2 regions of the Colwellia sp. Bg11-28 genome follow, and region 1 is predicted to be linked to the other one. Evidence: predicted binding sites of a transcription regulator. Region 1 holds the regulator's gene; the other holds the start of a gene.
The links. The regulator FliA, encoded in region 1, starts transcription of late flagellar genes. The targets are predictions, from matches to a motif close to CTAAAGNTNNNNNNNNNNNNGCCGATA.

Region 1 (3,426 bases):
ATTTCATCACTTGAGCTTGATTCTTCATTTGTCGGAGTTGCTTGCTCAATGACTTCAGTCACAGCTGGCGTACTTACATCAGGGTGACTTAGTCGGGCAAGTTCAGCGAGTAGAGTGGCATCTGCAGGAACAAGTGGTTCCTTATTTTGTACCATCACAAACATGTCATTGACAGTATCTAAGGCAGATAAAATGGTGTCCATAAGCTCTGCATTAACAGAGCGTTTTCCGGTACGCAATAAGTCAAATATATTTTCTGCGCCATGACAGACATCGACTAAGTCGCCAAGGCTTAAAAAACCTGCGCCACCTTTAACAGTATGAAAACCACGGAAAATTGAATTCAGTAATTCAGCATTATCTACATCGTTTTCAAGTTCAACTAGTTCTTCTGAGAGCGATTCTAAGATTTCACCCGCTTCAACTAAAAAGTCCTGTAAAATTTCTTCATCTGCTTCAAAAGACATGCAGTAATTCCCCTTAAAATCCTAAACTTGATAAAAGATCATCAACATCATCTTGATCTTCTACTACATCATCTCTGTTCGCTGCATTTACAATTGGTCCCTCAACAAGGTTTTCACCTACTTTAGGATTACTTGGTCCTTGCGTTTTTTCTGCAGACAGGCCAAAAGCTGTCAGCATATTAATTAAACTTTCTTCAACTTCTCTAACTAACTCAATAACTTTTCGAATAACTTGACCTGTTAAGTCTTGAAAGTCTTGTGCCATTAATACATCTGTCATTAAGCTATGAATATGTTGAGTTTCTTTACCGGTATTTTTTAATAAAGTATCGATATCAATGCATAGCGATTTAAACTCTTTCAAGTCCAACTCGTTATTCATCAACTTTGTCCATGAAGGATTGACAGTTGCCACTTGCTCAGCAATGGTATCAACTACGGGAAATATCGCCTCAACGGCATCCATAGTTTTATTTGCGGCTTCTTCTGTTCTCGTAATAACAAAATTCAACCGCTCTTTCGCATCAGGAATATCTGTAGTAGCAAGATCATTTAACCTAGAATCGACTTGAAAATTGGTCAAAGAGTCGTGAAGCTGGCGAGTTAATTTACCAATTTCTGCAAAAAGTTCGGAATTGATTGGATTTTGAATCTCAGCAATAATCGCATCCGCTGCGTCTTGCTCACCAGACTCCAAAAAAGCAACCAAAGATCTTGCTTGCTCTAATGAAATCCGCCCTGTCATAGCTATACTCATGCAAAGTCCTTAATGGAATATTTGTCAACACCTTAATTTAGCTAACAAATTTACTGTTAGCTAAAGCCTTCACATTAAGCTAAGCGTTCAAAAATTTTATCTAGCTTAGTTTTTAATGTTGCGGCTGTAAATGGTTTAACAATATAGCCATTAACACCTGCTTGAGCAGCCATAATGATTTGCTCTTTTTTAGCTTCTGCAGTGATAAGTAGAACGGGGATATGTGAGAGATTAGCATCTGCTCTTATCGCTTTAAGTAAATCGATACCTTGCATACCAGGCATATTCCAATCTGTCACAACAAAATCAAAATCACCACCTTGAAGCATGGGTAACGCAGTATTGCCATCATCAGCTTCTTGAATGTTGGTGAAACCTAAATCACGTAACAAATTTTTAACTATACGTCTCATGGTTGAAAAATCATCAACTACAAGTACTTTCATATTTTTATCCAAGACACTCTCCGGCGAAACATTCAAAATTAATTATTTTTTCTAACATTTTCATTTTACCTAATTAGGTATTTTTTATACTCATTATCACTAGCTTATTCACAGTCTAATTAACTTTGCCAAGATTGCATACGTGCTTTTAAACGATGCATCGCTTGACTATGAATTTGACTTACCCGTGATTCACTCACATCGAGCACTTGCCCGATCTCTCGTAAATTCAATTCTTCATCATAATATAAAGACAGTACTAGAGCTTCTCGTTCCGGTAAAGACTTAATGCATTGAGTTAAGCCTTTTTTAAAAGCTATTCGCTCAATACTTTGATATGGATCATCTCCGATATAGTCATCACTTGGCTTAATAGCATCTTCATTAACACCAAGATCATCAATGCCAAGTATTTTTCCTGTACTTACTTCACTCAATATCTGATGGTAATCTTTCAGTGAAATATCTAATTTTTCAGCAACTTCAACATCAGAAACATCTCGGCCTAATTGTGCTTCAAGTTGCTTTATCGCTTCACTGATCATTCGGCTATTTTTATGAACAGATCGTGGCGTCCAATCACCTCGGCGTATTTCATCAAGCATAGCGCCACGGATTCTGATACCAGCAAATGTTTCAAAGCTTGCGCCTTTAGTGTTATCAAAATTATTTGCCGCTTCAAATAAACCAATCATTCCTGACTGTATCAAGTCATCAACTTGAACACTTGCTGGCAATCTTGCTAAAAGATGATAAGCAATGCGCTTGACTAAAACAGTTTGTTGTTCAAGAAGAGCTGCTTTATCAATTTGATTATTATAGCTATTCACTTTTACCACGTAATGTTACTCTCACTGAAGTAATGCTAAGTTAGTCAGTTAATTAGCCAGTAACTGTTCAATAAAAAATTCTAAGTGCCCTGATGCTTGTTTAGGTATTGGCCATTGGCTAACCTTTTTTGCTAAATCTATATAAGCTAACGAAGCTGGAGATTGCGGATATGCTTCTACTATAACTTGTTGTTTACGAACTGATTTTCTCATATTTTCATCGTATGGGATCACAGCGACTAATTCTATTGCGACATCAAGAAATCTATCGGTTACTTTAGTTAGCTTTGCAAAAAGCTGCTGTCCTTCTTTCGGACTACGCACCATATTGGCAACAACTTTAAATTTAAATACACCATGATCACGGCTCAGTAACTTCATCAGAGCATAACAGTCTGTAATTGAAGTAGGTTCATCACAAACCACCAACATGACATCTTGCGCGGCACGAGTGAAGCTCAAGACCATATCAGAAATGCCAGCAGCCGTATCAACAATCAATACATCAAACTGTGTTTTCATTTCACTGAAAGCTCGAATGAGACCAGCATGTTCAGATGGCGTTAAATCCACCATTGATTGTGAACCAGAAGTTGCAGGAATAATCTTTATGCCAGCAGGACCTTCAATAATAATATCATCAAGTTCACACTCTCCTGACAATACATGAGATAGATTACGCTTAACCCTTAACCCTAACATTACATCGACATTTGCAAGACCTAAATCGGCATCGAGAACTAAAACCCGTTTGCCGAGTTGTCCTAGCGCAATAGCTGTATTCAGCGAGGTATTGGTTTTACCAACACCACCTTTTCCGCCTGACACGGCTACTACTTTAACTTGTTGTAAACCTTGCATCTTTCTTAAGCCGCTCGCTTGATCTATCATTTAATTATTACTTCTAATTATATATATTTAGCTAT
Region 2 (3,426 bases), 230 kb from region 1:
GTACTAAAGCTGTTATCAGGAGAATAGTAGAAGGTAAAGATCATCAACTCGATTGTAAAGTAGATGGAGCAGGTGAAATGATGGTTACCGCCAAGTTTGTGAAAAGGGCTTAGGTAAGCAAGGCAGAATAAGAATTTAAAGCTGAACTAAGTACCTGTAATGGTTTGCTTAGTTCAGGGTAACACCACCATTGGGCCAGCCATTACCAGCCATAAATAGCAATTATGAGTCAGTGCTTTTATAAAGTGTTACAGCATAGTGTTCGTGGTGAATAACTATCGGGCGTTTTTCGTTAGCAATAATAAGTCTCCGCTTTTAACAATATTTAAAGCATTTTCATTGGTATCAATTAGCTCAATACGGCTATCTTTTGAATCAGTGACTTTGTTGCAGCTAAATTCACTCCCTGCCTTATTGAAGGCGTAACTCCCTTGTTCGGTAAGTATCACACCTTTTGCACGCGAAACCTTTAATGCGGTTATGAATGCGAATAATTGTTTATAGTTAAATTGGTACTTGTCGGAAAAAATCCAACCTTTACTGAAATAACCCTCACCATGATTATTGAGTTCAATAAATCCCTCTTGTGCTAGTCTTGTTTGTAGCGCTTGGCTCTGCTCACGCTCTTTTTTATAACCGAGTTCAATCGTATGTGAACTCTCGTGTAAAGAAGGGACCGCAATACCAATCATTGGTTTAGTTACTATTACTGTTTTAGGTTGTTGCGCTAACCAACTAGGGGCAATGTTACCGTGCTGCATTAGGTGTAATGGCTTATCGGTTAGCTCATTTTCGGTAATAAATAGTGCTAAGTTTTCCTCATCTTGCTCTGAGTAGGTGTCTGCTTTTGCCGCTAAGATGGTGTCTGCCACGTTGAGTTGCTGAACAAATGATGGATGCTCTGTATAGCGCTTATCGATAAGATTTCGAGCATCGACTAAACAGAGAATTGACTGCAGTGATATTGTTTCTTGAAATTTTCCCTTGGTTAATACTTCAACCACTTCTTTTGGGTGACCTAAACCTGTCGGCTCTATAAGTAGTCTGTCAGGTTTGGCTTTAGTAATGAGTTGGTTTAACGCGACTTGCATAGGCACACCAGAGGCACAGCACATACAACCCCCCGGAACTTCACGAATAAATACCCCTTGTTCATTACTGCTACCAGCGAGTAATGCAGAATCTATCCCTATTTCGCCAAATTCATTAACAAGCACAGCCCAGTTTTCATTGTTGGGTTTATTGGCAAGTAATTGCAATATTGCTGTCGTTTTTCCTACCCCTAAAAAACCGGTAATGAGGGTAGTAGGGATAGCTGAAATTTTTGACGATATCTGGCTGAACATGAAATGTTACTCGGCTTAAGGCAAAGGTTGATGAGAAAATAGTACTGTGGGTGATGAGGTAGCTTAAATACTATCACAAGCTTATCATTTCTTAATCTAGTGTTTATTGGGCTTATCTTAATAACGTTATGATTTGAGCGGGCGACATGACGATTATGCTTCCGATAATGAATAAAATAATTAGCTGTCCTAACTTCTAGGACTTGGTGCTTAAGTTATACTTCACCGTGCCGATACTCTTATACATGTTTTAATAAATGCTTTAATAAATGCTTTGATAAATAGAGATAGATATTATGGACTCATCAATTAAACCCAATGCTACCTTTAGCCAAGATGTTCGATCTTTAGCAAAAGCGCAGGATAAAAAAGAAAATGGACCCATGGGTCAACAAGTATCGGATCTTGCCCATGAGAAAAAAATAGGGGAAGTACAAGAGCCTATTTCTGTCAGTAATAAAAAACAACTTAATGCTGCAATTATAGAGTCGACATTGAAATTTAGTAACACAGTCGGTGATCAACCGCTGTCACTGTTGTTAAAAACCGCCTTACAGGGAATCAACGAAGCGCTTAAAGAACGCGGGGTTGAAAGTAGCGTTGAAGATGCTTATGAGTCAGGCATTGATTTTAGTCCCGAAGCGACTGCGGAGCGTATTGTTTCGTTTAGTACTCAGTTATTGGGCTCTTATCGAGAGCAGCACCCGGAAATGGATGCAGAAGAATCGTTAGCGAGTTTTGTTGATATTATTGGTGGCGGTATTGAGCAAGGTTTTAGCGAAGCCAAAGATATACTTGGTAGTTTAAAAGTATTAGAGGGAGATATTGCTACTAATATTGATAAAACCTATGAATTAGTGCAACAAGGATTACAGTCTTTCGTTGATTCTTTTAGTCAGACAGAAGAAGAGTAACCCCTAGATAATTTCGTGGAATTAGCAAGGGTACTCTTGTTAATTGATAAGCTGAATCTACGCCATTGTACTCTGATTCAGTATCCTCCCAAGGGCTAGTTTCGATGCTTTATGTTATGTTATTGGTTTCGGGAAGGACACGGCACGAATACAGCTTATTAGAGAATGCAGACGTAATTATATTGAGCATATTTTCCTCAATAACCACTCTATTCAATCAATGCCTTGTCTTGATGTCTTTCTCATTCCTGCTGAATCCTGCATTTTAAAGTAATTTGAATATATAATAACGCTCTATTTTTTGGATGAAAAAGAGCAAAAAACTCAACTCAAGCAGTCAACTATCTATGATCTTGATCTTGATCTGTAGTTAAATACTTCTTTAGTCACGCTCAATTCTGCATCTTGCAGTAGTTTAGGTATATAATGATGCCCCCTCTTGAAAAGACTTGTGTTAAATCAGGCCTGAATCTTATTGAAGAGAGGTTTCGTTGTAAAAAACGAAGACGTAACACTTACTGGATTTTACCAGATAAACACTAGAATTAAGCCCGAGTAGTATGGCATGAAGGTATTAGAAAAAGATTATCAGATTAACAGCGTCCGTAAGGCTATTGACGCTGGAGCTAACTCCATTATTGCATTACCTACGGGGGGCGGTAAGAGTATCTGTATACTTAAATTGTGCCAAGCAATGCCGGACAAGAAAGTCGTCATTAGTTTACGTAATGCGGCATTGGTTCCTCAATTATTGCACACCCTCACTATTAATGGCTTGTCTGTTAGTGTTGTTAAGTCAGGTTATAAGTATATAGCTGGCGGTGATGTTACTTTGGTAATGGAGCAGTCATTTGGCAGAAGAAAACACCTAAACATACAGTGCGATGTGCTTTTACGTGATGAGTATCATGTGGGATGCATGGGCGGCGTTTATATCGCGATGCGTGAAGAGTTATCTCCTGACTTAATTATAGGCCTAACTGCCACGCCCATTGATAGATTAGGCGTTTATATTGATAAGTCGATGCAATTGATTGAAGAAACGACTACTAAGATGCTGATTGAAGCGGGTGAATTAGCCAAGCCGGTTTACAAAGTACCTAGTCTATCTCAAGAGATAGATTACAGTGCTGTCAAAATGTATCGAGGTGACTTTAGTGTCTCTG

Region 2: a site for FliA is predicted at 1,556-1,582, ahead of CXF79_RS04025 (DUF5610 domain-containing protein). Genes of this name have one in related genera too.

What each region holds. Positions count from the first base shown of each region.
Region 1 is NZ_PJBA01000004.1:278,261-281,686, reverse strand. Features, by position in the region: gene CXF79_RS05070 (chemotaxis protein CheA) at 1-467, opposite strand, end outside; gene CXF79_RS05065 (protein phosphatase CheZ) at 481-1,224, opposite strand; gene cheY (chemotaxis response regulator CheY) at 1,299-1,682, opposite strand; gene CXF79_RS05055 (RNA polymerase sigma factor FliA) at 1,790-2,509, opposite strand; gene CXF79_RS05050 (MinD/ParA family ATP-binding protein) at 2,549-3,391, opposite strand.
Region 2 is NZ_PJBA01000004.1:48,246-51,671, forward strand. Features, by position in the region: gene CXF79_RS04015 (zinc ribbon domain-containing protein YjdM) at 1-113, shown strand, start outside; gene CXF79_RS04020 (CobW family GTP-binding protein) at 276-1,346, opposite strand; gene CXF79_RS04025 (DUF5610 domain-containing protein) at 1,643-2,260, shown strand; gene CXF79_RS04030 (DEAD/DEAH box helicase) at 2,826-3,426, shown strand, end outside.